One region of the Janthinobacterium longum genome, then DNA from elsewhere that is predicted to be linked to it. Evidence: predicted binding sites of a transcription regulator. Region 1 holds the regulator's gene; the other holds the start of a gene.

Evidence for each region. Region 1 encodes LexA, which represses DNA repair genes until DNA is damaged. Its sites were predicted from a motif close to ACTGTATNNNNATACAGT; they were not measured.
Region 2: recA (recombinase RecA) is a predicted target of LexA. The motif match lies at 6,086-6,103, and genes of this name have one in related genera.

What each region holds. Positions count from the first base shown of each region.
Region 1 covers NZ_JBNYXQ010000001.1:1,121,949-1,136,935, forward strand. Annotated here, with positions in the region: gene ACQ4WM_RS05080 (CHASE2 domain-containing protein) at 1-519, opposite strand, end outside; gene ACQ4WM_RS05085 (HD domain-containing phosphohydrolase) at 519-2,162, opposite strand; gene ACQ4WM_RS05090 (MBL fold metallo-hydrolase) at 2,343-3,227, shown strand; gene ACQ4WM_RS05095 (hypothetical protein) at 3,289-3,486, opposite strand; gene ACQ4WM_RS05100 (hypothetical protein) at 3,532-3,777, shown strand; gene ACQ4WM_RS05105 (inorganic phosphate transporter) at 3,829-4,839, opposite strand; gene ACQ4WM_RS05110 (DUF47 domain-containing protein) at 4,883-5,509, opposite strand; gene ACQ4WM_RS05115 (replicative DNA helicase) at 5,602-6,987, opposite strand; gene rplI (50S ribosomal protein L9) at 7,126-7,581, opposite strand; gene rpsR (30S ribosomal protein S18) at 7,609-7,899, opposite strand; gene priB (primosomal replication protein N) at 7,901-8,224, opposite strand; gene rpsF (30S ribosomal protein S6) at 8,242-8,628, opposite strand; gene ACQ4WM_RS05140 (hypothetical protein) at 8,691-8,873, opposite strand; gene lexA (transcriptional repressor LexA) at 8,906-9,556, shown strand; gene ACQ4WM_RS05150 (cystathionine gamma-synthase family protein) at 9,710-10,951, opposite strand; gene purF (amidophosphoribosyltransferase) at 10,994-12,517, opposite strand; gene ACQ4WM_RS05160 (CvpA family protein) at 12,555-13,043, opposite strand; gene ACQ4WM_RS05165 (SPOR domain-containing protein) at 13,071-14,087, opposite strand; gene folC (bifunctional tetrahydrofolate synthase/dihydrofolate synthase) at 14,112-14,987, opposite strand, start outside.
Region 2 covers NZ_JBNYXQ010000004.1:33,002-47,988, forward strand. Annotated here, with positions in the region: gene ACQ4WM_RS12890 (alpha/beta hydrolase family protein) at 1-1,232, opposite strand, end outside; gene ACQ4WM_RS12895 (sodium:solute symporter family protein) at 1,386-3,434, opposite strand; gene ACQ4WM_RS12900 (DUF4212 domain-containing protein) at 3,431-3,718, opposite strand; gene ACQ4WM_RS12905 (sensor histidine kinase N-terminal domain-containing protein) at 3,711-5,258, opposite strand; gene ACQ4WM_RS12910 (response regulator) at 5,255-5,953, opposite strand; gene recA (recombinase RecA) at 6,172-7,278, shown strand; gene recX (recombination regulator RecX) at 7,406-7,864, shown strand; gene ACQ4WM_RS12925 (methyltransferase regulatory domain-containing protein) at 7,959-9,497, shown strand; gene ACQ4WM_RS12930 (DUF2889 domain-containing protein) at 9,783-10,343, shown strand; gene sucC (ADP-forming succinate--CoA ligase subunit beta) at 10,419-11,588, shown strand; gene sucD (succinate--CoA ligase subunit alpha) at 11,602-12,483, shown strand; gene ACQ4WM_RS12945 (pilin) at 12,697-13,161, shown strand; gene ACQ4WM_RS12950 (DUF6713 family protein) at 13,265-13,636, shown strand; gene moaC (cyclic pyranopterin monophosphate synthase MoaC) at 13,610-14,116, opposite strand; gene ACQ4WM_RS12960 (M48 family metallopeptidase) at 14,200-14,987, shown strand, end outside.

The DNA.
Region 1 (14,987 bases):
GGGCAGCACGCCCTTCTTTTGACGGTCCGACACGCTGTAGCCAAGCACCACGGGCTGGCCGCGCATCGCCTCGGCAAACAGGGCGTCGTAATCCATCTGCGGTTTCAAACGTTCAAGCTGGCTGCGCAGCCCGGGCACGCCCGCCAGTTCGCCCCTGGCAAGCTGGGCCAGCACGCCATAGCCGGAGCTGGTATCGGCTTCCGGGAACGAAATATCGAAACCGACCGCAGCCACGCCATAGTGGCCCGTCAATTGCGTGACCAGGCGCGCCTGCACGTCGCGGCCCCAGGGAAAGCGGCCGATCTGGTTCAGGCTTTTTTCATCGATATCGACGATCACGATGCGCGTGTCGAGCTGCGGCTGTTCCGCGCGCATGCGCATGTCACCGAGCATGGCGTCGAGCCGGCCGACCGTATCGCTACCGAACAAACCGATGCTGGCGCAGGCGGCCAGCAGCGTCAACAACATGCCCAGCAGCAGCCGGCCACCATGCTTTTTCAATGCACCAGGCCAGCGCATCAGGGCACGTAACCGGGAATGGCCGCTTCGTCGACGGCGTCGATCTGCTCGGGATGCATGTGCTGCTGTGCAAAGGTCAGGTAAACTTTGCTGCGAATAAAGACATCGAACAGGTCGGGGTCGATATGGCCGTTCAGGCTGAAGTGGCCGAGGATGCGCAGCGACTCCGACAGCGACTTGCCCTTCTTGTAGGGCCGGTCTCGCGCCGTCAGTGCCTCGAAAATATCGGCAATCGCCATCAGCCGCGCCGGCACCGACATCTGCTCGCGCGTCAGCCCGCGCGGATAGCCGTTGCCGTCCATGCGTTCATGGTGGCCGCCCGCGTATTCCGGCACTTTTTGCAAATGCCTGGGCCACGGCAGCGCCTCGAGCATGCGGATCGACACCGCAATATGGTTGTTGATGATCTTGCGTTCTTGCTCGGTCAGGGTACCGAAACGGATGGTCAGGTTTTCGACTTCATTGGCATCGAGGAAATCGCGCTCGACACCGTCAGGCCCGACCCAGCGCCGCGCCGCGATCGTGCGCACCCGTTCCTGGTCGGCCGGCGACATGCCTTCGCCGCCGATATTGGCATGTCGCAAAAAGTCGCGCTCTTCGCGCAGCACAATCTGCTGCTGTTGCAATGCTTTCACGATCTCGTGCTGGCGTTCAGGCGCCGCCAACTGTTCTTTCAAGGCGGCAATTTCTGCGTCGCGCAGCAGCACTTCGAAGCGCGTGTCGATCAGGTGGATGCGGTCATGGATGGTTTCCAGCTTGGTGGCCTTGTCGACCACGTGCACCGGGGTGGTGATCTTGCCGCAGTCGTGCAGCAAGCCCGCCAGCCACAGTTGCTTGCGCTCGTTCTCGCTCAGCTGGAAACCGGCCATCGGGCCATGCGTGGTGGCGTGCACGGCGTCGGCCAGCATCATGGTCAGCTCGGGCACGAACTGGCAGTGGCGGCCCGTGTACGGCGACTTTTCATCGATGCCGATATTGATCAGGTTGACCAGGGACTCCAGCAATTGTTCCAGCTGGCGCAGCAGCAATTGATTGGTCAGCGCCACGGCCGCCTGCGCCGCCAGTGCCTCGATAAAGCGCTGGTCGGTGGCGGAAAACGCCTGTACCGCACCGGTCTCGCGATCCTGGGCGTTAATCAGTTGCAGCACGCCGATCAGCTCGCCTTCATGATCGCTCATCGGCACCGTCAGGAAGGACGTGGAACGGTAGCCATAGTGGCCGTCAAACGCGCGCATGCCCGAAAAATTGAATTCACCCGACTGGTACACATCGTCGATATTGACGGAAACGCGGCGGTGCGCCGCATACGCCGCCACCGAGCCAAGATTCGGAGTGCCGTCGTCCTGCCACAGCGCCACGCCGGGCACGCCGATGGCCACGCCGGCGCTGGCGCCCTGGCGCAGCCCCAGGCTGTCATTGATACTGATATGAAATTCGAGGCTGCGCCCGTCCGCGCCGGGACGGTACAAGGTGCCGCCGTCGGCGCCCGTCATGTCCTTGGCGACCAGCACGATGCGTTCGAGCAGGGGTGTGATATCGCCGCCGTGCAGCATGCCGGCCGCCGCGCCACGACCCAGTTCGACGCTCAGTTCAGTCAGCTGGTCGAGCCGCTGGGCAATTTGCTCGGGGTGCAGCTGGAGCATGATGGGGGCATGGGAAAGTGGCAACAAGCACTAGTGTAACGTTGCCAGCTGTCAGCTGTACATTCCAAAAAGGCAACAACTGAAAATAGATTTCCGAAACACAACAATTATAAAAAAATGCCGTTTTGGGCACGACGATTAGAATAGAATCAACAATCGTTACACTATAACAAGGCAGCGATGAAATTCACCTTCAGGGGCGTGCGCGGTTCGATCCCTTCGCCCGGCCCGCATACGGTGCGCTACGGCGGCAACACGACCTGCATCGAAGTACGCACGGCCAGCGACGCCCTGCTGGTACTCGATGGCGGCAGCGGCATCTTTGCCCTTGGCCGCGCACTGCCGCCGGGGCCGGCCACTGCCCACATCCTGATCACCCACAGCCACTGGGACCATATCCATGGCCTGCCCATGTTCGCGCCGCTGTTCATGCGCGGCAGCCGCGTGCACCTGTATGGCGCGGCCGACGCGGCCGGCAATGGCATCGAACACGTGATGGCCACGCAGTTGCAGAACAACTATTTTCCCGTCAGCGAAACGGCCATGGCGGCCGAGATCGACTACCGCACCGTGGCCGTCGGCGAGCGCTTCGAAGTGGCCGATGCGGTGGTAACGAATGCCGAAATGAATCATCCGGTGATCAACCTCGGCTACCGCATCGAGTCCGGCGGCGCTTCGCTGTTTTTCAGCGGCGACCATGAACCGTTCCACAATCCGCACACTGAAGGCTCGCCCGCACACGCCACCTGCCAAGGACACATCGCACAGCGCCAGGCCGCCATCGACGCGGTGATTGCCGGCGTTGACGCCCTGATCATGGACTGCTCGTACACGCGCGAGGAATATGAAACCAAGCGCGGCTGGGGCCACGGCACCTTCGACGGCGCGCTTGAACTGGCCGTGCGCTGCGGCGTCAAGCGGCTGTATTGCACCCACCATGAACCGGGCCGCAGCGACGAGCAGCTGGAAGCCGTGTTTGCCGACGTGATGGCGCGCTTTACCGGCCGGCTGGGCGCGTTGCAGGTGTTCCTGGCGGCCGAGGGGATGACGGTGGCGCTGGCTTAGACCGATGTATGTTGGATAACGAACGGTAGCGGCTGGCGGACAAGGGCATGATGAACTTTCATTACTCAAGGAGAGCACCATGACCCAGCAAAGCGATAAAGCGCGCGAACAACAGCAGCGCGAAGATCAGCAGGCCCAGCATGAAGCGAACAAAAGCCGCCAACAGGCCGAGCAGGACAAAGGCGCGATACGCCAGAATGACGGACTGAAGGAACACCAGGGTGGCGACAAAGGGCCACGGGGCCAGTAGAATCACCATCAAGGAGCTGCGGCTCCTTTTTCTTAACTGCTTCCGTGCCGCCACATGAAAAATCTGCTGACGATTGCCTGCCTCGCCCTGTTTGCCGCACTGGCCACCGCCGTGCTCGGCTTCCTGGCCCTTAACGTGCTGCCCTGCTCCTGGTTCGGCAGCGCTGCCGAAGGTGCTTGCGGCTATGGCGCCACCTTTGCCGTACTGGGCGCGTCGCCATTTGTGTTTTTGGTGCTGCTGGTGGCGTTTTGCATCGTGTACGCGCGGCGACAGGCAAAGGCATCAAAAATCGAGCGATAAAAAAAGGAGCCTGAAATGAAAGGCTCCTTTTTCAATTGCGAAGATATCGCATTACATGATGTGGTGACCGATCCACCAGGCCACTGCCGCCACAAAAGCCGACGCCGGTATCGTGAAAATCCAGGCCCAGACGATATTGCCTGCCACACCCCAGCGCACGGCCGACATTTTTTGCGCCGAACCGACGCCAACGATGGCGCCCGTGATCGTGTGCGTGGTCGACACCGGGATGCCCAGTGCGGTCGACACGAACAGCGTGATGGCGCCGCCCGTTTCTGCACAGAAGCCGCCTACCGGTTTCAACTTGGTGATCTTCTGGCCCATGGTCTTGACGATGCGCCAGCCACCGAACAGGGTGCCGAAGCTGATCGCCGTATAGCACGAGATGATGACCCACAGTGGCGGCATGGCGTCAGCCGCGCTGGAGTGGCCGGCAGCAATCAGCAGCATCCAGATAATGCCGATGGTTTTCTGCGCGTCGTTGCCGCCATGGCCCAGGCTGTAGGCAGCAGCCGAAGCCAGCTGCAGGCGGCGAAACCATTTGTCGACCTTGCGCGGCGTCGAACGCACGAATATCCACGATACGATCAGCATCATGATCGAGCCGAACACAAAGCCCAGCACCGGTGCGATGACGATAAAGGCGACGGTTTTCCACAGACCGGCCGCGACCAGCGCGCCGGTACCGGACTTGGCGACAGCGGCGCCCACCAGGCCACCGATCAGTGCATGCGAGGACGACGAAGGTATGCCGTAGTACCAGGTAAATAAGTTCCAGACGATGGCGCCCATCAGCGCGCCGAAGATCACATACTGATCGATCACCATCGGATCGATGGTGCCCTTGCCCACCGTGGCAGCCACGGTCAGCTGGTGAAACACGAAAATGGCAACAAAATTGAAAGTGGCAGCCATGGCAACCGCAGTCTGCGGTTTCAATACGCCCGTCGAGACCACCGTGGCGATCGCGTTGGCGGCATCGTGGAAGCCGTTCATGAAGTCAAACAGCAGCGCCAGGGCGATCAACAGGCCGAGCACGTAGATGCTGATTTGTATGGTCATTGGTAGATTCTTTTCTGATTCTGGTTCAGGACAGGCCCAACGCTTACGCGTTTTCGACGATGATGCCTTCGATGATGTTGGACACATCTTCGCAACGGTCGGTCACGGTTTCCAGAAGCTCGTAGATCGCCTTCATCTTGATCAGGGTGCGCACGTCCGGTTCGTCGCGGAACAGCTTGGACATGGCGGCGCGCATCACGTGGTCGGCGTCCGACTCCAGACGGTCGATCTCTTCGCAGATGGCAACGATCTTGCGCGAATTGTCCATATTGTGCAGCAGGGCGACGGCGTCGCGCACTTTTTCGGTACAGGCCAGCACCAGTTCGGCCAAGCGCTTGGCTTCCGGCGTGACGGCTTTCAGATCATACAGGGATACGGTTTGCGCCGCGTCTTCCAGCAGGTCCAGGATGTCGTCCTGGCGCGTGATCAGCTGGTGAATGTCGTCGCGGTCGATCGGCGTGATGAAGGTCTTGTGCAGCATTTCCACGGTGGCGTACGTCACCTTGTCGGCCTGTTTCTCGATGCTCTCGATGGCATGCACGCGGTTTTCCAGGTCGTCGAAATTGGTCATCAGGCCAAGCATCTCTTTTGCGCCCTTGACGCACAGTTCCGCGTGCTGGTTAAACAATTCAAAAAACTTGCCCTCGGTGGGCATCAAGCGTCCAAACATGTCATTCTCCGTTAAGCATAGCGTCGTGTTATTTACTGCAGAAAGCCGCCCCGGTAATGCGGGGCGGCCGATGGAATGCCAGTGTTGATGTATCAGTCGCCCTGGTAAAGCGCCAGGCCACCACTGTAATTGCCAAATTTGGTGTACTGCCCCATGAAAGTAAGGCGGATGCTGCCGATAGGCCCGTTACGCTGTTTGCCGATAATGATTTCGGCCGTGCCCTTGTCGGGCGAATCGGGGTTGTAGACCTCGTCGCGGTAAATGAACAGGATCACGTCGGCATCCTGCTCGATTGCGCCCGATTCGCGCAAGTCCGACATGACCGGACGTTTGTTCGGGCGCTGTTCCAGCGAGCGGTTCAGCTGGGACAGTGCAATCACCGGGCAACCGAGTTCTTTTGCCAGCCCTTTCAGGCCACGTGAAATTTCGGAAATTTCGGTCGCCCGGTTGTCGCCGGGGCTATTGGCCGACATCAGCTGCAAGTAGTCGACGATAATCAGGCCGAGCTTGCCGCACTGGCGCGACAAACGGCGCGAGCGGGCGCGCAATTCGATGGAATTGAGCGCCGGCGTTTCATCGATATACAGCTGCGCGTCGTTCATCTTCTGGATGGCATTGGTCAGGCGCGGCCAGTCCTCGTCATTCAGGCGACCGGTGCGCAGACGGTGCTGGTCAAGCTGGCCAACCGAACCGAGCATACGCATGGCCAGCTGGGCGCCGCCCATCTCCATCGAGAAAACGGCCACCGGCAAGCCGCTGTCGATCGCCACGTTCTCGCCGATATTGACGGAAAACGCGGTCTTGCCCATCGACGGACGGCCAGCCACGATCACCAGGTCGCCCGGCTGCAGGCCGGAAGTCATGCGATCAAGGTCGATGAATCCGGTCGGCACGCCGGTGATTTCACTTTGGTTGTCACGGCTGTAGAGTTCATCGATGCGCTCGACCACTTGCGTCAGCAGGGGCTGGATCGCGGTCCAGCCCTGGGCGCCACGCGCACCTTCTTCGGCGATCGCGAAGATCTTCGATTCGGCTTCGTCAAGCATCTGCTTGACTTCCTTGCCTTGCGGACTGAAGGCCGTGCCCGAAATATCGTCGGCCACGGTGATCAGCTTGCGCAGCACGCCGCGGTCACGCACGATCTCGGCGTAGCGGCGGATATTGGCAGCCGATGGCGTGTTCTGCGCCATCGCGTTCAGATAGGCGAGTCCGCCCACGTCGTCGGCCTTGCCAAGCTGGGTCAGGGTTTCAAAAACAGTAATCACATCGGCCGGCCTGGAGGCGTTTACCATCTTGACGATTTGCTCGAAGATGATGCGATGGTCATAGCGATAGAAATCATCCGCATGCATGAAATCGGCAATGCGGTCATACGCGGCATTATCGCGCAGCAGGCCACCGATGACGGACTGTTCTGCTTCGATCGAATGCGGCGGTATGCGGAGGGAATCGACTTGTGGATCTGAGGGGGCGTTCATGGCGCGAATTATACCCGCTTCGGCGTCCGGGCAAAAATAAAGGGCCGAAAATCAGCGAAAAAAAGGCCACAAAAAAGCCGGGCGAACCCGGCTTTTTTCTATTGCGGCAATGCCTGCAGGCCGAGGCCTGCAAACGATTTACGCGTTTGCGTCTGGTACGACAGCGATCACTACTTCCACTACCACGTCGGTGTGCAGAGCAACCGAAACGTTGTGCTCGCCAACAGTTTTCAAAGGGCCGGTAGGCATGCGGATTTGTGCTTTTTCAACAGCAAAACCTTGCTTGGTCAGCGCTTCGGCGATGTCGAAGTTGGTGACGGAACCGAACAGACGGCCATCGACACCAGCTTTTTGAGCAACTTGAACGGTCAGACCGCTCAGTTTTTCGCCCTGGGCTTGCGATGCGGCCAGTTTGGCGGCAGCAGCTTTTTCCAGTTCGGCGCGCTTGACTTCGAATTCGGCGATCGCCGAAGCGGTAGCACGACGGGCCAGGCGTTGCGGGATCAGGAAGTTACGTGCGTAACCGTCTTTGACTTTGACGACTTCGCCGAGGTTACCGACGTTGACAACTTTTTCTAACAGAATGATTTGCATAGTTCTTCTCCAGGAATATCTGACCGATTAAGCGTGGTGCAGATCGGTGTATGGCAGCAGCGCGAGGAAGCGAGCGCGCTTGATTGCGGTGTCAACCTGGCGCTGGTAGTGCGCTTTGGTACCGGTCAGGCGTGCTGGCATGATCTTGCCGTTTTCCTGGACGAAGTCTTTCAGCGTATCAACGTCTTTGTAATCGACTTGTTCAACGTGTGCTGCGGTGAAGCGGCAGAACTTCTTGCGTTTGAACAGTGGATTTTGCTGTTTGCGTTTTTCTTTAAGCTTGAGCTTATTTTTGTCGAACTTTTTACCGAATGCCATTCTAGGCTCCTGTATCTGTAAATGCGCTAGTCAGTGTGACTGCACTAAAATCAATGATGTGAAACACCAAACTCTTGCTGTTGCGGCTTTTTCTGGCCAGGAAACCCGTGAACTGATAGACCCCGCCCAAGCTTGCCTGGCTGAACCGGCCTGAAATTTCGCCAGCGGCCAGCGCGGCAAGTTCAAACTCGGTCAAACGGGCAATACCGGCTTCCATCTGCTGCGAACTGTGCTGCAATACTGCATTCACGATTGGCAACCCTGCCGGGGTGTAGCGCAATATTTCGCGCTCGGCAATGATGGCGGTAACTTGTAACTGGTTCAGCGCACGATCCTGGTCAATTAGGCTGCTGCGGCTGGAGCGGCTGCTGGTGCTTCGGTGCGGTGGCTTTTGGCCGCATCTTCACGTTGTACCGATTTCATCATCGGCGAAGGAGCTGTTTCAGCTTTCTTCATTTTAACGGTCAGGTGACGCAACACGGCATCATTGAATTTGAATGCTGTTTCCAACTCGACCAGGGTCTCGTTGTCGCATTCGATGTTCAGGCAGATGTAGTGTGCTTTAGGCAGTTTCTGGATCGAGTAAGCCATTTGACGGCGGCCCCAATCTTCCACGCGGTGAACCGAACCGCCGCGGGTGGTTACGCTGGCTTTGTAGCGTTCGATCATCGCGGGCACTTGCTCGCTCTGGTCCGGATGGACGATAAAGACTATTTCATAATGACGCATGCAAACTCCTTCAGGTCGGATTGATAATCGCCCACCCCGGCGTCAAGACGGGTGTGGGAAGGTCAGCCGAAGATTATAACCGCCTTTTGCAATCCGATCAACCATTGCTTGCCCTGCCGCTCGCCCGACGGCACCTGCGACAGCGTTTTTGCGCGCCATACGATTTTTTTCCATCGAAATCGGCGGAAAACACCGAAAGTCGCTTGCATAGTCGGCGATACTGTACAAAAATACAGACTGTTCATATAGACAGCATTTTACTATGCACCCACCATCCATGATCAAGCTGACAGCACGACAAGAACAAATCCTGAACCTGATCAAGGACGCGATTGAAAACACGGGTTTTCCTCCGACCCGCGCCGAAATCGCCAATGAATTGGGTTTCAAATCGGCCAATGCGGCCGAAGAGCATTTGCAGGCCCTGGCCCGCAAGGGCGCCATCGAGATTTCGCCGGGCACGTCGCGCGGCATCCGCCTGATCGGTGCGGCGGCGAGTGCTTCTGCAGCCGAGCCGGCGCTGCCGAAAGTGCCGGCCGCGCTGCTGATGTCGCTGCCGCTGATCGGCCGCGTGGCCGCCGGCTCGCCCATCCTGGCGCAGGAAAACCTGGAAGCGAGCTACAACGTCGACCCGGCCCTGTTTTCAGGCAAGCCCGACTTTTTGCTGAAAGTGCGCGGCTGGTCGATGCGCGACGCAGGCATCATGGACGGCGACCTGCTGGCCGTGAAAAAGATCGACAGCGCCAAGAACGGCCAGATCGTCGTCGCCCGCATCGGCGATGAAGTCACCGTCAAGCGCTACAAGAAGACCGGCACCCTAATCGAACTGCTGCCGGAAAACCCCGACTTCAAGGTCATTACCGTGACGCCCGAAGACGAGTTTGTCCTCGAAGGCCTGGCGGTCGGCCTGATGCGCAGCTGGCACTGAGTGAGCGCGCCCTCATAAACCTGCTGCGCAGCCCACTCTCGGGCATCCGTTGCTCGCTACGGTTTCTGAAGGCACGGTGGCATTACCATTTAACAAGAAAAACAAAGGGCCGCAACAGCATCGCTGTTACGGCCCTTTTTATTGCCGGAGAGATTACTCTTCCAGCGCGCTCTTGAAATCATCGAGCAGATCGGCTTCGTCTTCGATGCCGACCGAAACGCGGATCAGCGATTCTGCGATGCCCATGCTGGCGCGGCGCTCGGCACCCATCTCGTAGAAGATGGTATGCGCTACCGGGATGACCAGGGTGCGTGTGTCACCCAGATTGCTCGCCGGAATCGCTACCTTCAAACGGTTGAGGTAATCGAAGCAGTCGATACCGTCTTTCAATTCAAAGCTGAACAGCGAACCATAGCTGCGAAACAGCTCAGTCGCCAGCGCATGCTGCGGGTGCGAAGCCAGGCCCGGATAATGCACGGCTGCCACGCGTGGATCGGCCTGCAGCATGGTGGCCAGCGCCAGCGCGTTCGAACAGGTGCGGTCCATGCGCAAGGCCATGGTTTCGGCGCCGACAGCGATATGGTGCGCCGCTTCCGGTCCCAGCGAGGCGCCGAAGTCGCGCAGGGCCTTGGCGCGGATCTGGGCTATGCCCCACTGTTTCGGCGCTGCCTTTTTATAGTTCTCGAAAATATTCGGGTACTGCGTCCAGTCGAACACGCCCGTATCGGTCAGGCTGCCGCCCAGGGCATTGCCGTGGCCGCCGATCGACTTGGTCAACGCATTGACCACCAAGCCTGCACCGACCGATTTCGGGCGGAACAGATAAGGCGTGGTCATGGTGTTGTCGACGATATACAGGATGCCTTTGTCGCGGCACAGCGCACCGATCTTTGCCAGGTCGGCGATCTGGGTGCGCGGATTGGCGATGGTTTCAACGAACACAATGCGCGTTTGCGGCGTGATGGCGGCGGCCACGTTGGCGACATCGGTGGCGTCGACAAACGACACGGCGATGCCCTGGTTCGTCACCGTCTGCCACAGGCTGTTGGTATTGCCGAACAAAAAGGCCGACGACACAACATGGTCGCCCGCACGCAGCAGTGACTGCACCACGGCGCCGATGGCGCCCATGCCGGTAGCAAAGCACAAGGTCGCCACGCCGTCTTCCATCTGGTTGACCTTGTCTTCCAGCGCGGAGACAGTCGGATTGCCCTGTCGGCCATAGCGAAAGCCCGGCTCCTTGCCCTGGAACACCGACGCCAACTGGCGCGCGTCGCTGTAGCCAAACGCCACCGAGGTATGCATGGGCTTGTGCAGCGAGCCGTGTTCGATGCCCTTGCGGCGGTCGTTATGCAGGATGGTGGTGGTAAAGCCGTAGGTTTTTTTATCGTTCATGATCGCGGAGAAAAAAAGCCCGGCGCAGGCCGGGCTGGTTACTTATGCTTCGGTGGTCGCCAGGTTCAGGTTCAGCTGGGAACGCGGCGTATCTTCGGGCGCTGCCGCCTTGGGATTATGGCGCGCATATTCCAGGCGGTCCAGGTAGTCCTGCGATACGTCGCCGGTCACGTAGACGCCGTCGAAGCACGACGCTTCGAAGCTGGTCAGGGCCGGGTTGACGTCGGCAATCGCCTGCTTCAGGTCGTCGATATCCTGGTAGACCAGGTAATCGGCCGTGATTTCGCGGCACACTTCTTCGGTGGTGCGGCCGTAGGCGATCAGTTCGTCGCGCGTCGGCATGTCGATGCCGTACACATTCGGGTAGATCACCGGTGGCGCGGCCGAGGCGAAAATCACCTTTTTGGCGCCCGCTTCGCGCGCCATCTGCACGATCTCGCGGCTGGTGGTGCCGCGCACGATGGAGTCATCGACCAGCAGCACGACTTTATCCTTGAATTCGGACGGAATCGCGTTGAGCTTCTGGCGCACGGATTTCTTGCGCGCCGCCTGGCCCGGCATGATGAAGGTACGGCCGATATAGCGGTTCTTGATAAAGCCTTCGCGGTACTCGATATTGAGCGCCAGCGCCAGCTGGATGGCGGCCGGACGCGAGGAGTCGGGAATCGGCATGACCACGTCGATGCCGCCTTCTGGCAGTTCGCGGCGGATCTTTTCGGCCAGGTACTCACCCATTTTCAGGCGCGTGGCGTAGACCGAGGCACCGTCGATGACGGAATCGGGACGGGCCAGGTAGACGAATTCGAACACGCAAGGGTTGAGGCTGGCGTTGTCGGCGCACTGCTGGCTGTGCAACTGCTTGTCGGCATCGATGAAGACAGCTTCGCCCGGCGCAATATCACGCACGAAACGGAAGCCCATGCCTTCCAGCGCCACCGATTCGGAGGCGATCAGGTACTCGGCGCCCTGCTCGGTTTCATTGATGCCCAGGCACAGCGGACGGATGCCGTGCGGGTCACGGAAGGCCAGCAAACCCACTCCGGCGATCTGGGCGACAGCCGCATAGCCACCCTTGACGCGGCGGTTCAGCACGGTGACGGCCTTGAAGATGGCTTCAGGATCGAGTACCAGGCCAGTGGTAGCCTGGTGGATTTCATGGGCAAGCACGTTGAGCAGCACTTCCGAGTCGGAATCGGTATTGATGTGGCGGCGGTCGTTCTTGAACATCTCCTGTTTGAGCTGTTCCCAGTTGGTCAGGTTGCCATTGTGCGCGAGGGTAATGCCGAACGGCGCATTGACATAGAACGGCTGCGCTTCTTCCTCGCTCGACGAGCCGGCGGTAGGATAGCGGCAGTGGCCGATGCCGGAGTTGCCTTGCAGCGAACGCATGTTACGCGTACGGAAGACGTCGCGCACCAGGCCATTGGCCTTGTGCATGGAAAACATACTGCTGTGATTGGTCGCAATCCCTGCCGCGTCCTGACCGCGATGTTGCAAGAGCAACAAGGCATCATAGAGCAATTGATTGACAGGTTGATGGGAAACGACGCCGACGATGCCACACATGGTGTGCTCCTGTAACTGTGTTACTGATTTAAAAAGATCAAAATTTCACATGCTGCGCGTAGGCGGCAGGCAGATAAGGCTTGATGGCGCGCGCGCCCTGTTCGGCGTATGGACTGAGCAAGGCGTTCTTCCAGAAAGGCTGTTGCGGAATGGAGGTCATGCCGCACAAGATGACGGTGGTCAGCACAATTACAAGGCCCCTCGCCGCGCCGAACAGGCTGCCCAGCAGGCGATCAACCAGGCTCAGCCCTGTTACCTTGACCAGCGCATCGACCGTCATGCCCAGCAGTCCCATCAAAATGCGCACGCCGATAAACAGCAGCACGAAGGCCAGCAGCAGGCGCACGGCCTCGCCCGGAATCACGGCAGGCAGGAATTTCGCCAGGGTCGCACCATAGGCATTGGCGGCGACAAACGCCACCACCCAGCTCACCAACGACAGGATTTCCTTGATCAGGCCACGCATCATGCTGATCAATACCGACGTGGCCAGCACGAACAACACCAGATAATCGAAGATCGTCACGCCGTCAGCCTGCCACGGTTACATTGCTCACGCCGGCACCAGGCTGCCACCCAAGCCCAGCTTTTGCAGCTTGGCACGGGTTTTTTCTGCCTCGTCGCGGCTGCCGAATGGCCCGACGCGCACGCGGATGCGCTGGCCACCGCCACTGGACACTTTTTGCGTATAGGAACTGATGCCAGCGTCGCGCAATTTCGCCTGCAATTCATCAACCTTTTCCTGCGTCGCCAGCGCGGCCACCTGCACCACGAAGCGGCCAGAATCGGCCTCGGCCGGTTTTTCCTCGGCCTTGGCAACAGGCTTGGCCTCGGCCTTGACGGCAGGCTTGCCTTCCAGGATGGCCAGCGCGCGCGCCGCATCGTCATTCGATTTTTCCACCTTGACCGGTTTCGGTTCGGGCTTCGGCTCAGGCTTGACGTCATGTTTCGGCTCGGGCTTGGGTTCAGGCTTGACCTCCCGCTTGGGTTCGACCCTGGGCTCCGGTTTTGTTTCGTGCTTGGGCTCGACCTTGGGCTCGACTTTCGGTTCGACCTTAATCGGCTTCGGCTCGACATACGCCGGCTTCGCCGGTTCGGCGGTGGCCACCACGGTGGCAGGTACCGGGGTTGGCATCGGCACGGGCTTTGATTTGGCCGGCAATGGGGTATCGACGATTTCTTCCGACTGGTCCAGGCCATTGTTGGCCGCGCCCTGCGCCGGCACCGCCTGCACCGGAGCCGGTGCAGGTGTGGCGGCTACTTTGTCCTTCGACGGAATCTCGATGGCGATATCGTTGACGGGCGCCTTTGGTTCCGAATCGAGCAGCATCGGCAAGCCGACGGCCACGCCCAGCGCCAGCGCGATGGCGCCGATCAGGCGGCGACGTGCACGTTTCTTTTCCGGCAAGGCCGGATCGGGCACATCGCGGCCAGCACGGCGGCCACCACCACCGGAGGTGTTGGCGGCACGCTTGCGAGTCGGCGACTGTGCTTCGCCAGGAACATAAAAGCCGCTGTCTTCGCCAGAGGATTCTTGCTTGTTTTTAAACAGTTTCGAGAACAAGCCCATGCGTCATTTTCAGTCGAGTGCGTTTCAGTGAAGTGAGGATTTCCTGGCCTTCATCACGCCGGCGACGGTGAGGAAAGAACCAAAGACCACAATTCTATCATTCTCACCGGCCCGGCTCATTGCATTTGCAAAAGCTTGTGCCGGGTCATCGAAAACTGACACCGTATGATCGCCACTGTCCGGCTTGTCTTCCAGCATGAGCTGCACCTTGGCCGCCAGCTCGGAAGCGGTGGCCGCGCGCGGCGAGGGCAGGCCTGCCAGGCACCAGTGATCGACATGTTCACTCATGGCTGCCAGCACGCCATCGATATCCTTGTCCTGCATGGAACCGAAAACGGCATAGGTGTAGGGGTGAAAGCCCATATTGCCCAGGTTCTGGTTCAGCGCGGAGGCCGCGTGCGGGTTGTGCGCCACGTCGAGGATCACGCTGGGGCGGCCCGGCAAGACCTGGAAACGGCCCGGCAGTTCCACCGTGACCAGGCCGGTGCGCACTTCCTGCGCGCCGACGGGCAACTTAAGTTTGAGCACTTCCAGCGCGGCCAGCACGGCGGTGGCATTGAGGATCTGGTTGGCGCCGCGCAGGCTCGGGTAAGCCAGCGAATTGCGGCGCTGCTCGCGCCCGCCGTAGTTCCACTGCTGCTTGTCGCCCGAATAATTGAAGTCACGCCCCATCAGCCACAGGTCCGCCCCGATGGCGTTGGCATGGTCAATCAGCGATTGTGGCGGCACCGGGTCGCTGCAGATGGCTGCCTTGCCGGGGCGGAAGATACCGGCCTTTTCAAAGCCGATCGCCTCGCGCGTGTCGCCCAGGTAGTCGGTATGGTCGATATCGACACTGGTAACGATGGCCACGTCGGCGTCGATCACATTGACGGCGTCCAGGCGCCCGCCCAGGCCCAC
Region 2 (14,987 bases), on a different contig from region 1:
AAGTCCTTGTTGGCCATTTGCGATGGCAGGATGGTGGGGTGGGCTCCGCCCAGCACGCTCAAGCTGCCCGTTTCGCTGTTGAACAGGCGGTAGATGGTGGGCGTGGTGTCGGAAAAACTGCGCACCAGGATGAACGGCGTGGCCGAACGCCAACCGGTGGACAGGCTGTTGACCGTCATCGGCAGCAGGGCGTTGACCTGCTTTTGTATCGCCTGCATTTTTTCATCGAGCCACTGCGTGGTTTGCGTATCGGCTTCATAGCGCAGGCCCAGCAGGCGACCTTCGGTGCCCAGCATTTCCGCGTGCACGTCAAAATCGGGCGAGGCGGCCAGGGGCGTGTCGCCGATGCGCTTGCCGGCCAGGTCGTAGCGGTACAGGGCCAGCTTGTCGCCGCCGCGCAGCGCATGCACGTACAGCGTGCCGTCGGGTGCGAAAAACGCCGGCTGGAAGACATTCTTGCCGCCGCCATAGGAACTGAACGTGGCCAGGGTTTGCCATGGCGCTGTCGCTGCGTCGCGATACAGGATGCTATCCTGGCCATTGCTGCGTACCTGCACGATGCGCAGCTCGCCTGCCTTGTCGAACAGCCAGTTGCGCGTGCCTGCCGGCTGGGTCACGGTCTTGTAGGTGCCGGTGCTGGTATTGAGGCGCAGCAAAGGTTCATCGACGATATTGCCCGGCTGGCTGAAATCAGGTTGCGTGACATAGACGTCGTCCGATTGCTGGTCGCCAATGCTCGACAATAAAAAGGTGTTCCACGGCAGCATCAGCAAGGCTCGCTTGTTTTGCAGCATATGGTTGCGCGTCACCAGTTGCCGGTAATTGCTGCCATCGGCATTGACGGCGTACAAGCCAGAGCCGTAGCGCTGTGCGCCCTGCGCCAGTTGCCGGTCTTCGAGGTCGAACACCAGGCGCTGGTCGTTGACCCAGCGGAAGGTATCGACATCGGCATCGCTGAAGTAGGCCACCACCTTGACTTGCATGCTGGCCAGGTCCAGCACAGCCAGGCGCACGCGCTGGCCTGGCGGCGCCACCCGCATGGCCAGGCGACGGCCATCCGGCGACAGGGTTGCGCCGCTGAAAGACTGGTTTTCAAAAAAGTGTTCGACGGGAATCCGAGCGGCCTGTGCGGCCATGTCGACTGGCGCGTCGGTGGTTTGCCGGGCCTGTAGCGGCGTCCACGCCAGGACCACGCAGGCCAGCAGCGCACAGCGTACATTCTTGTAGAACATGTTTCCCTTTTCAATAATTATCGCAGGGAAACATATTATCATTAAGATAAATTTCTTTCTACTCTAGCCGCCTTTATTGTGCAGCCGGCTTGCCTATGCTCCGCTGCAGCAATTTCTCGGCGGCGCCCAGCCGCGGCCTTCTGTTTGACGCGCTTATTCCGGTGCCCGTATATGGTCGACCATCCCGCTGCTGCGTTTGTTGGGTGCCGGTGTCAGCAGGCTGACCAGGATGGCCGTCGCCAGGCCGGCCGGCATGCCAAAGATGCCGGCGGCGATCGGCGCGATATGGAACCACTGGCCGCTTGGTCCGCCGCCCAGCAACGGGCTGGCCTGCAACATGTAGTACAGGCACACGCCAAAGCCGGCCAGCATGCCGGCCACGGCGCCATGGTGGTTGGCGCGTTTCCAGAACACGCCCAGCACCAGTGCCGGAAACAGGGTCGAGGCGGCCAGCGAAAAGGCGATGCCCACCAGCGACAGGATGTCGGCCGGCTTTTGCGAGGCCGCATAGGCGGCGATAAAGGCCACCGCCAGCAGCAGCAGTTTGGAAATCGTCACGCGCTTTTGCGTCGAGGCGGTCGGGTCGACTACCTTGTAATAGATGTCGTGCGACAGGCCGTTGGAAATGGCCAGCAGCAAGCCGTCTGCCGTCGACAGGGCGGCAGCCAGGCCGCCGGCCGCCACCAAGCCCGAAATTACATACGGCAGGCCGGCAATCTCGGGCGTGGCCAGCACCAGCACATCGGCGTCGATGGCGATCTCGGCCAGCTGCACCACGCCGTCGCGATTGACGTCGACGATGCTGATCAATGGGCTGAGCTTGTCGACATTGGCCCAGTACGACACCCACGTCGGCAAGTGCGCATATTGGGTGCCGACCAGGGCCGAGTAGATATCGTATTTGACCAGCACCGCCAGCGCCGGAATGGTCAGGTAAATGAGCAGGATAAAGAACAGGGTCCAGAATACCGAGACCCGGGTTTCATGCACCGACGGCGTGGTGTACGAGCGCATCAGGATATGCGGCAGGGCAGCCGTACCCAGCATCATGCAGAACACCAGGGCCAGGAAATTGTTGCGTTTGATATCGGATTGCGCGCGGTCGGGCGCGGGAAACGGCTGGGCATGCGGCGTGATCGGTTCGGCCCGTTTCAAATTCAGGGCCAGCGCCGACTGCCACGCGCTGCGCGCTTCTTCCGGGCTTTTCGGATAGGCGATCAGGGTGCGCTCGGCGCTGCGGATATCGAACAGCGAAGCGTTGCGCTTGCGCAGGATATCGAGCTGGCGCTGGGCCGCCAGCCGGCCCGCCTCCCACGAGGCCGGCAAGCCGTCCAGGTCGGCCTGGTAGTTGTGCGCGCGCTGGGCGTAGATGTCGCGCACTTCCTGCTCTTTCGGATCCTGGCCCAGCACCTGCTCGCGCGCGCTCAGCTGCGTCAGCACCTTGCCATAGGCGATCTGCGGCACCGGATTGTCGGCATGCTTGACTGACAGCCACATGGCGGGAATCAGGAAGGCGACCACGATGATGATGTATTGCGCCACTTGCGTCCAGGTAATGGCGCGCATGCCGCCCAGGAAAGAGCACACCAGGATGCTGGCCAGGCCGAGGAAAATGCCGACCGAAAAATCGACGCCTGTAAAGCGCGAGGCGATCAGGCCGACCGCGTAAATCTGCGCTACTACATAGATAAACGACACCACGATCGTGGCGGCCACGGCCAGCACGCGCACCGGCGCGCCACGGCCAGCAGGCCCGCCCGCATAGCGCGCCGCCAGGAAATCGGGAATCGTGTACTGGCCGAATTTGCGCAGATAGGGCGCGATCAGCAGCGACACCAGGCAATAGCCGCCGGTCCAGCCCATGATGAAGGCCAGGCCATCGAAACCGTTCAGGTACAGTCCGCCGGCCAGGCTGATGAAGCTGGCCGCCGAGATCCAGTCGGCGGCGGTGGCCATGCCGTTGAACAGGGCCGGCACGCGCCGCCCGGCCACATAGTATTCGGTGACGTTCGAGGTGCGGCTGATGACGCCGATGGTGGCGTACAGGGTGATGGTGGCGAACATGAACAGATAGCCTATCCATACGCGCGACATGCCCTCCTGTTCCAGTACCGTCAAGGCCAGCAAAAAAGCGGCAAAGCCGGCCGCAAACAGCAGGTAATAGCGCGCCAGACGCTTGAACAGGCTGCGTGGCGCGCTCATGGCAATGTCCCGGCCTGGCATTGCTGGTCCAGCCGGCGCATGCGCCAGGCATAGCAGCCGATGATGGCCAGATACACCAAAGATGCACCCTGGGCCGCCATGTAAAACGGCAGTGGCCAGCCGAACAGGTGCAAATGCAGCAGTTCACGCGCGTAAAACACGGTCAGAAATCCTGTCAGCAGCCATACCAGCAGCAGCACCGCCGTCAATCGTTGCGTGGCTTGCCAGTGTGCGGCGCGGCGCGCCAGCAGGCTGGGGCTGGGCGCTGGCTTGGCCTTATCCATAGGTAATCTCGTCCTCGAGCGGTGGTTCCGGCGGCAGCAGCGCAAACGTCAGGCGCAGCAGGGTGCCTGGCAACTTAGGCGTGTGTGCGCGCGGATTGTGAAAAATGTCGACTTCGGCGCCATGTTGCTGGGCAATTTCGCGCACGATGGCCAGACCCAGGCCGCTGCCGTCGACATTGCTGCCAAGAATGCGATAAAAGCGTTCGAACACGTGGCTGCGTTCTGCCTGGGGAATGCCGGGTCCGGTATCTTCCACTTCCAGGATCGCCTGCTCGGCCGTGCTGCGTACGCGCACCGTCACGCTGCCGCCCGCCGGTGTATAGCGCAGTGCGTTGTCGATCAGGTTGCCCAGCAGTTCGCGCAGCATCATGGGATTGCCGGAAATCATCACCGGCTCTGTTGCCTGTTCGAAGCCCAGGTCGATCTGCTGGGCAAACGAGGCTTGCACCCAGTCCTGCACCACGGTGCGCGCCAGCTCGCTCAGTTCCAGCGGTGCGAAAGCCGTGCCCGCCTGCGGCTGGTTTTCCGCGCGCGCCAGGGCCAGCAGCTGGTTCACCAGGCGCGTAGCCGCTTCCGAGCTTTTTGCCAGTTGCTGCAAGGAGCGGTGGATCTCGTCCTGGTCGGTCTGTCGCAAGGCCAGCTCGGACTGCATGCGCATGCCGGCCAGCGGCGTTTTCATCTGGTGCGCGGCGTCGGCGATAAAGCGCTTCTGCATCTCGATCGACAGCGACAGGCGTGACAGCATGTCGTTGAGCGAACCGACCAGCGGCGTGATTTCTTCGGGTACCTGGCTTGAATCGATAGGCGACAGGTCGTCGGGCGGACGGGCCCGTATGCGTTCCTGCAGTTGCGCCAGCGGCGACAAGCCACGCGACAGCGCAAACCAGACCAGCGCCAGGATGATGGGCAAAATAATGAATTGCGGCAAAATCACGCCCTTGATGATTTCGTTGGCCAGCTGAGCCCGTTTTTCCAGGGTTTCGGCCACTTGCACCAGCGCACGCTCGCCATCGTCGCCGTCGGGCGTGTCGATATACGAAAACGCCACGCGCACCGGCGTGCCATGCACGGCGTCATTGCGAAACAGTACCGTGCCGCTACGGTAGCGTTCGGCATCCTGCGGCGGCGGCAAGTCACGGTCGCCGGCCAGGTAGCGGCCCTGCTGGTCGAGCAGCAGGTAGTACACGGCGTCGGCATCGTCGCCGCGCAGCGCCTCGCGCGCTTTGTCTCCTGTGCGGCCGGGCAACTTGCCGCCGGTTTGCGCACCATGGGTTTGCACGAGATCGGTTTGCTTGGCTTGCTGCACCAGCATGGTGACGCTGTCTTCCAGCGCATGGTCGAAGGGCTGGTTGGCGATGCCCTTGGCCACCAGGTAGGTGATGGCGATGCTCATCGGCCACAGCAGCAGCAGCGGCGCCAGCATCCAGTCGAGGATTTCGCCGAACAGCGAATGCTGGATGGTTTCATCTTGCTCGCTGGTGGGCGGCTCGTACCAGTCGTCTTCGGCCAGCTCTTCGGCTGGCGCTGTACCGGACTTCACTTGCCAGCGTCCAGCGGCACGCGCGCTTCCGTGTATTTTTCCAGGCAGTAACCCAGGCCGCGCACGGTGGCGATGCGCACGCCGCCCACCTCGATCTTCTTGCGCAGGCGGTGGACATACACCTCGATGGCGTTGTTCGACACTTCCTCTCCCCATTCGCACAGGTGGTCGACCAGCTGTTCTTTCGACACCAGCCGGCCGGTGCGGCCCAGCAGGATTTCCAGCAGGCCCAGTTCGCGCGCGGACAGGTCAATCATCTGCTCGTTGAGATACGCGCTGCGCCCGACTTGGTCATAGCTGAGCGGACCATGCCTGATGACAGTGGCGCCGCCACCGGCGCCGCGGCGGGTCAGGGCGCGCACTCTTGCCTCCAGTTCGGACAAGGCGAAGGGCTTGGCCATATAATCATCGGCACCGAGATCGAGACCGTTGACGCGTTGCTCGATGGAATCGGCGGCCGTCAGGATCAGCACCGGCAGCAGCGAGGCACGCGCGCGCAGGCGCCGCAGTACTTCCAGGCCGCTCAGTTTGGGCAGGCCCAGGTCGAGTATCAGCAGGTCGAATTCCTGGGTGGACAGGGCTGTATCGGCTTCCTGGCCATTCTTGACGCAGTCGATGGCATAGCCAGACTGGCGCAGCGAACGGGTCAGCCCGTCGGCCAGCACGCTGTCATCTTCGGCAAGTAAAATACGCATGGCAGATTCCTAAGCTTGCGACATCAGAAGTGTGTATTGTGTTTCATTTTGCGCAAGGTGGCGAATATTTATGAAAAACCCGTCTTGTAATGATCTGTTTCAATTCAAATGCACGTTCCGCTTGCATTAAGCACTGTTTTTTTATACAGTAGTGTCTGTGATGAATTTGATGCATTAACCCTATTTACCCACGCGCCAGTTCGGGCTGAAAGAACAAAATGGACGATAAAAGAGCTGTAGTACCCGCATCGGAAAAAGCCAAGGCGCTGGCCGCCGCGCTGGCGCAGATCGAGAAGCAGTTTGGCAAAGGTTCGGTCATGCGCATGGATGCCAGCGCACCGATCGAAGAAGTGCAAGTCGTGTCGACCGGTTCGCTCGGCCTCGATATCGCGCTGGGCGTGGGCGGCTTGCCGCGCGGCCGCGTGGTGGAAATCTACGGTCCTGAATCGTCGGGTAAAACCACGCTGACGCTGCAAACCATCGCCGAAATGCAAAAACTGGGCGGCACTTGCGCCTTTATCGATGCCGAGCACGCGCTTGACGTCGGCTACGCACAGAAGCTGGGCGTGAACCTGCATGAACTGCTGATCTCGCAACCGGACACGGGCGAACAGGCGCTGGAAATCTGCGACGCCCTCGTGCGTTCGGGCAGCGTCGACCTGGTGGTGATCGACTCGGTGGCGGCCCTGACGCCACGCGCCGAGATCGAAGGCGACATGGGCGATTCGCTGCCAGGCCTGCAAGCGCGTTTGATGTCGCAGGCGCTGCGCAAGCTGACCGGCTCGATCAACCGCACCAATACCCTGGTCATCTTCATCAACCAGATCCGCATGAAGATCGGCGTGATGTTCGGTAGCCCGGAAACCACCACCGGCGGCAATGCGCTGAAATTCTACGCTTCCGTGCGCCTTGATATCCGCCGCACCGGCTCGATCAAGTCGGGTGACGAAGTGATCGGCAACGAAACCAAGGTCAAGGTCGTCAAGAACAAGATCGCGCCACCGTTCAAGGAAGCGCACTTCGACATCCTGTACGGCGCAGGCACCTCGCGCGAAGGCGAGATCCTGGACCTCGGTTCGGACGCGAAAATCGTCGAGAAATCCGGTTCGTGGTACAGCTACAACGGCGAACGCATCGGCCAGGGCAAGGACAACGCCCGCGCTTTCCTGCAAGAGCGCCCGGCGCTGGCGCGTGAAATCGAAAACAAGGTACGCGCTTCGCTGGGCGTGCGCGAACTGCCACCGCTGGCAGGCGAAAAGCCTGAAAAAGCCGATAAAGCCGCCGAGAAGGCTGCCAAGGCTGCGGAAGCCAAAGCTGCTGAATAAAGTGGCCTGGTAAAGAGTAAAGCGGCTTGCCGCAAGGTAGGACCATGATCGCCGTCCCGCGCTGTTGCGCCGGGCGGCGATTGTGTTTGCATCGCAGTAACAGTTCAATCAGAAACAAGGTGAGGATATGGCCAGAGTGCAATTAAGCCTGAAGGGCAGGGCCTTGCGCTTTCTGTCGATGCGCGAACACAGCCGTATGGAATTGCGCCGCAAGCTGCAGCGCCATGCGCAGGAAGACGACGATGTGGAAGCCTTGCTCGACAGCCTGGAACAAGCCAACTGGCTGTCGCAGGAGCGCTTTTCCGAATCGCTGATTCACCGCCGCTCGGCCCGCTTCGGCAACAGCCGCATCATGGCCGAGTTGCAAAGTCACGGCATACAGGGCGAGGCGCTGCAGGAACTCAAGGCCGGCCTGGCCGAAGGCGAAACCGAACGTGCCTGCGAGGTGTGGCGCCGCAAGTTCGGCACTGTCGCGGTGGACGCCGAACAGCGCAACAAGCAGATGCGTTTCCTGATGCAGCGCGGCTTTTCGCAGCGCGCCGTGCAGGTGGCAATCAAGGGGCTCGAGCCCGACGACGATCAATAATTGTTAACTTGCAGGCAAGGATCAGTTATTCTGCCCACAGACGGTGGCGCATGGGGCACGCCGGCATTCTCTACCATGGAATACGGGACACCTGATGAGCAACTGGCATGCCGGCTACACGGCCGAAACCGCATACACCTATGGCTATTACACTGAATTGAACCCCTTGCGTACGCAGTTGCTGCTGCTGAGCTGGGGAATACAGCCGCCCAGGATCAGCACCGCATGCGAACTCGGGTTTGGCCAGGGCATGAGCGTCAACATCCATGCCGCGGCGTCGGGCGTACGCTGGCATGGCACCGATTTCAATCCGTCCCACACCGCCTTTGCGCAGGAACTGGCTGAAGTGTCTGGCAATGGCGCTGTGCTGTCGGAACAATCGTTCCAGGATTTTTGCGCCCGGAGCGACCTGCCTGACTTTGATTTTATCGCCCTGCACGGCATCTGGAGCTGGATCTCGCCGGAAAACCAGGCGCATATCGCCGCTTTCCTGGCGCGCAAGCTCAAACCGGGCGGCGTGCTGTATATCAGCTACAACACGCAGGCGGGCTGGGCGGCGATGGCGCCGATCCGCGACCTGATGGAGCAGCACAGCCGCGTGATGAGTGCGCCGGGGCAGGATTCCCTGACGCGCGTGAGCAGCGCGCTGTCCTTCGTCAACCGCATGATGGAGACCCGCCCGCGCTACCTGCAAGCCAATCCCACCATCGCCGTGCGCCTGCAGCAGATCGGCGAGCAGGACCCGAATTACCTGTCGCACGAATACTTCAATCATTACTGGCAGCCGGTGTCGTTTTCGGCGCTCAAGCCGGTGCTGGCCGCCGTCAAGCTCGAGTTTGCCGGTTCGGCCGCCTACCCCGATCATGTTGCACCCCTCAACCTGTCGCCCGAACACCTGGCTTTCCTGGCGCAGATTCCGGACGCCACTTTCCGCGAGAACACCACCGACTTCCTGGTCAACCGCCAGTTCCGCCAGGATTACTGGGTCAAGGGCAGCCGCAAGCTGACCGCCCATGAGCAGGCTGTCGCACTGCGCGCCGTGCGCATCTTGCTGGTGGCGCCGGTCGACCAGATCGCCATGAAGGTCACCGGCGCCCTGGGTGAGGCCGACATGGACCAGGCCGTCTATGGCCCGCTGCTGGAACTGCTCGCCGATTACCAGCCTCATACGATAGGCGAACTGCAACAGCGTTTGCCCTCTGGTATCGCGGAACTGGGCAACTTGCTGCAGATGCTGCTGGTGCTGGCGCATAAAGCCTGTATTTCGCCGGTACAGGATGACGCCGCAATCGCGCTGGCGCGGCCGGCCTCGGGCAGGCTGAACCGGCATCTGCTGGAAAAGGCGCGGGGTCGCACCGACCTGGCCGCGCTGGCCAGTCCGGTGACAGGCGGTGGTGTCGGTGTGTTGCATTTGCAACAGTTGTTCCTGCTGGCCCGACTGGAAGGTCATCAGGACAGCGACGCCTGCGCAGCATTTGCCTGGCAGGCCATGCGCGCACTGCAGCAAACCGTGGTGCGCAATGGCACGGTGCTGACAACGGAAGAAGACAACCTGGCCGAACTGGCTGTGCAAGCGGAACGCTTCCGCGTCACCGTGCTGCCGATTATGCAGGCACTGGGCGTGGCCGACTGACGCCGAAGCCTGAGTCCGGTGGGCGCTGGCACGAACCGTGATTTTTATGATAGCCATCATTCAGAAATTGAATGATGTTATGGAAATCGTTGTTTGTATTTATAATTTGAAATGTTTTTAACTAAGCACGGAAAATTATGTTGCGTCGCAACCGGCGCGCAATGTGCTACACTTTTAGGGTTTTTGCGGCGCCGCAGGTGCGGTTGCTGTTCGTAGAAGCTGCGAACGGCGTGCTTTATGCACATGGCTGCTTACTAAATTAAGCCGCGCAAGCGGCATCGGTCCATGCCCCTGTCAACTCCCGTATCCCGGCGCGCCTTACGGCACTCCCGCGTTATCGACGTCCAAGCGTATCTGCGCGACGACGGCCTGTGGGATATCGACGCGCGCATCACCGACATCAAATCGTTCGACGCGACCCTGGCTTCTGGCCCCCGTGCCGCCGGCACCCCCCTGCATGACCTCCATTTACGCATTACTGTCGATAGCGAACTGACCATCGTCGAGGCCGAAGCTGCCTCCGATTTTGTACCCTATCCCGGTTTTTGCGATACCATCGGCCCCGCTTACCGGGAACTGATCGGTCTGAATCTATTGAAGAATTTCCGCCGCGACTTGAAACAGCGCCTGGCGGGAATCGCTGGCTGTACTCATTTGACCGAACTGGCGCAAGTCTTGCCGACTGCGGCGGTTCAGGCATTTGCCGGCGATGTCTGGTCGACCCGTGACGGTGCGAATGCTGATTTGCCGCATGAAAAGCCGTTTCAACTCGACAAATGCCACGCCCTGCGCACTGACGGCGGGGCAGTTGCACAGTATTACCCGCGCTGGGTAGCCAAAGCGTGATTCCGGCGCAGTTTTTCCTGTTTTTTTGCACCACTAACCGTATTTTTACAAATCAGTATCAGAAGGGAAGCCAGCATGAAAATCCATGAGTATCAAGCCAAAGAAATCCTCCGGCAATTCGGAGTGACGGTACCACGCGGCATCGCGTGCATGTCCGTCGACGAAGCCGTCAAGGCTGCGGAAACCCTGGGCGGCCCGGTATGGGTTGTCAAGGCGCAGATCCACGCAGGTGGCCGCGGCAAGGGCGGCGGCGTGAAAGTGGCAAAATCGATCGAGCAGGTCAAGGAATATGCTGACCAGATCATGGGCATGCAGCTGATCACGCACCAGACTAGCGCCGAAGGCCAGAAAGTCAACCGCCTGCTGGTGGAAGAAGGCGCCGACATCAAACAGGAACTGTACGTTTCGCTGGTCACCGACCGCGTGACCCAGAAGATTGTCCTGATGGCCTCGTCCGAAGGCGGCATGGACATCGAAGAAGTGGCCGAGAGCCACCCTGAAAAAATCCACCACGTCACCATCGAGCCTAGCGTTGGCCTGACCGATGCCCAGGCAGACGACATCGCGACCAAAATCGGCGTGCCTGCCGGTTCCATCGCCGACGCCCGCGTCAACCTGCAAGGCCTGTACAAAGCCTACTGGGAAACCGACTGCTCGCTGGCCGAGATCAACCCGCTGATCGTTACCGGCAGCGGCAAGGTTATCGCCCTGGACGCCAAGTTCAACTTCGACCCGAACGCCCTGTTCCGTCATCCGGAAATCATTGCCCTGCGCGACCTGGACGAAGAAGATCCAGCTGAAATCGAAGCGTCGAAATTCGACCTGGCCTACATCTCGCTCGACGGCAATATCGGCTGCCTGGTGAACGGCGCCGGCCTGGCCATGGCCACCATGGACACCATCAAACTGTTCGGCGGCGAGCCAGCCAACTTCCTCGACGTCGGCGGCGGCGCCACGGCAGAAAAAGTCACCGAAGCGTTCAAGATCATGCTGAAAAACCCGGGCCTGAAAGCCATCCTGGTGAATATTTTCGGCGGCATCATGCGTTGCGACGTGATCGCCGAAGGCGTTATCGCTGCGGTCAAAGCCGTTTCGCTGAACGTACCGCTGGTGGTGCGCATGAAGGGCACCAACGAAGACCTGGGCAAAAAGATGCTGGCCGATTCCGGTCTGCCTATCATCGCAGCCGACACCATGGAAGATGCAGCCAAGAGCGTCGTTGCCGCTGCTGCCGGTCAAGCTTAATTAAGGAATCAACATGTCCATTCTGATCAATAAAGATACCAAAGTCGTTACCCAAGGGATCACCGGCAAGACCGGCCAGTTCCACACCCGCGGTTGCCGCGACTACGCGAACGGCAAAGCCGCTTTCGTGGCAGGCGTGAACCCGAAGAAAGCCGGCGAAGACTTCGAAGGCATTCCTATTTTCGCCAACGTGACCGAAGCGAAAAAAGAAACCGGCGCCAACGTTTCCGTGATCTACGTGCCGCCAGCAGGCGCGGCCGCCGCGATCTGGGAAGCTGTCGAAGCTGAAATGGATCTGGCCATTTGCATCACCGAAGGCATTCCAGTACGTGACATGATGGCCTTGAAAGACCGCATGGCCAAATCGGGCAGCAAAACGCTGCTGCTGGGCCCTAACTGCCCAGGTTTGATCACGCCAGACGAAATCAAGATCGGCATCATGCCAGGCCACATCCATAAAAAGGGCCGCATCGGCGTGGTATCGCGTTCGGGTACCCTGACCTATGAAGCAGTTGGTCAATTGACCGCACTGGGCCTGGGCCAATCGTCGGCAGTCGGCATCGGCGGCGACCCGATCAACGGTCTGAAACACATCGACATCATGAAGATGTTCAATGACGATCCGGATACCGACGCGGTCATCATGATCGGCGAAATCGGTGGTCCTGACGAAGCCAATGCTGCTTATTGGATCAAGGACAACATGAAAAAACCGGTGGTCGGCTTTATCGCCGGCGTCACCGCGCCTCCAGGCAAGCGCATGGGCCACGCCGGCGCGCTGATCTCGGGCGGTGCCGATACGGCACAAGCCAAGCTGGAAATCATGGAAGCATGCGGCATCACCGTCACCAAGAACCCGTCGGAAATGGCGCGTCTGCTGAAAGCCATGCTGTAATACAGCGCGGTCAAATCAGTACAAAAAAAGGAGCTTCGGCTCCTTTTTTTATTGTCTGGCAGCCACGGCCATTCTGGTCGCGCAGCGACCGCCATGGTCGCAACCGGACACAATGCGTCGTTTTTGTTGCCTCGATGCCCAGCCTTGCCCGTGCGCGGCGCTGGCACAGCGCTTGCATTTTCCCTGGTGAGCATCTGACAACAGGAGGACACCATGCGCGCCCAAGCCGGCTTTACCCTGATAGAACTGATGATAGTGGTGGCGATCGCCGGCATCCTGGCGGCCGTGGCCATCCCGCAATACAGCGACTACACGATGCGCGCCAAGGTCAGCAACGTGCTGGCGGCAGCCGCGCCGCTGAAAACGGCGGTGGCCTTGTGCGTGCAGGAAAATGGTGGCGAGGCATCCACCTGCAGCACCACCACCGAGGCCAAGCCCAGCCCGATCCCCGCTTTCAGCCCCACGCGCGAAGTGGCCAGTGGCAGCGTGGCCGATGGCAATATCACCCTGACCCTGGCGCCCGACCTGGGCACCGGCATCGGCGGCCAGACCATCACCATGACGATGGAATCGGGCAGCAGCAGCCTGACCTGGTTCAACAGCACCACGGTCAGCAATGAGGCGGCGAAACAGGCCATCCTGCGCAACAATATTGCGAAGGCCGTGGCGGCGTTGTGATGCCATGCCTGGCATGGGCTGAAAAGCATGGTTGTCAAAAAGAGCGGACAAGCTGCCTGCCTTGTTTTACAATCGCGCGCTATTGTTTATTAAGAAAGACGCCATGGCGCGCAGCTACTTCTGGACCATGTTATGCCTGATCCTGCATCAGATCGACGCCGCCTATTGGCGTGAATGGGAAATGTTTTACCTGCCCGGCGGCGTGCAGGGCTTTCTGGTGTTTAACCTGGCGGCGATTGCAATAGTGCTGGCCGGCTACCGGCAGGTGCTGCTGGCGCTGCCTCGCGCGCGCCTGTATGCCGGCATCTGCACCGCGCTGGGCATGGCCACTTTTGTGATCCACGCCGGCTTTGCGCTGGCGGGGCTGGAACAGTTTCATTTGCCGCTGTCGATGGCGGTCATCGGGTTGTGCCTGGGCTGCGCACTGTGGCTGTTGAATGACCTGCGTTCACAAAGCCGCCGTCCAGTCACCTGACTTGCCGCCATGCTTTTCCAGCACCCGCACATTGGTCATCACCATGCCGCGGTCGACCGCCTTGCACATATCGTAGATGGTCAGCAAACCGATTTGTACCGAGGTCAGCGCTTCCATTTCCACGCCGGTTTTGCCGAGGGTGTCGACCTGGGCGCGGCAGTGGACGCTGCTGGCCGCTTCGTCGATTTCGAAGTCGACCGTGACGCGTGTAATGGCCAGCGGGTGGCATAGCGGTATCAGGTCGCTGGTGCGCTTGGCGCCCATGATGGCGGCGATGCGGGCGATGCCCAGTACGTCGCCCTTTTTGGCGTTGCCTTTGACAATGATGGCCAGCGTGGCCGGCTGCATGCGGATGGTGCCGGCTGCCACGGCGCTGCGGCGCGTGTCTTCCTTGTTGCCCACATCGACCATATGGGCCTGGCCGGTGGCGTCGAAGTGGGTCAGTGCGCCAGCGCTGGCGTCTTGCTCGGGTGTGGTCATGGTGTGGGGGCGTTGTTGGCAATGATGATGGCCACCATTATAGGGGGCGGCGCGCGTGTGGAAAATGATGGCGCTTACGGGTTATGATAGCAGCCGTGAAATCCCGCCCCTTTTATCCTGTTGCTTGCTTCAAGGCCTGTGCGCTGTCGGCCTTGCTGCTGGCCGCCCCTCTGGCGCTGGCGCAAACGCCGGCACCGGCCGCCGCACCGGTCAAGCCTGCCAGCAGCTGGACCCCGCTACCGGTGGCGCCCGTGCCGAACCTGCCCAACCTGGGCGATGCTTCGCGCGAAGACCTGTCGCCTGCCATGGAGCGCAAGATCGGCGAAGAGATTATCCGCAGCATTCGGGGCGACCGCGATTATCTCGATGATGCGCCCTTGCTGGAATACATGAATACCTTCGGCAATGCGCTGGTGGCGGCGCGGCCCAGCGTGCGCGGCGAAACCAGCTACGATTATTTCTTTTTTGTCGTGCGCGATCCGCAACTGAACGCGTTTGCCTTGCCGGGCGGCTTTATCGGCGTGCATTCGGCGCTGTTGCTGGCGGCGCAGACCGAAGCGGAACTTGCTTCCGTGCTGTCGCACGAGATCGGCCATGTGGCGCAGCGCCATGTCGCGCGCATGCTGGGCCAGCAGCGCCAGGACGCACTGATGCCGCTGGCGGCGATCTTGCTGGCGGCGCTGGCGTCGCGCGCCGGCGGTGACGTGGCGATGGGCGTGTTCGCCGCCGGCCAGGGCCTGGCGATCCAGCGCCAGATCAATTTCGGCCGCGACGCCGAGCGCGAAGCGGACCGCATCGGTTTCCAGATCATGGGCGAAGCTGGTTTCGACACCACCGGCATGGTGGCTTTCTTTGGCCGCATGCAGGCAGC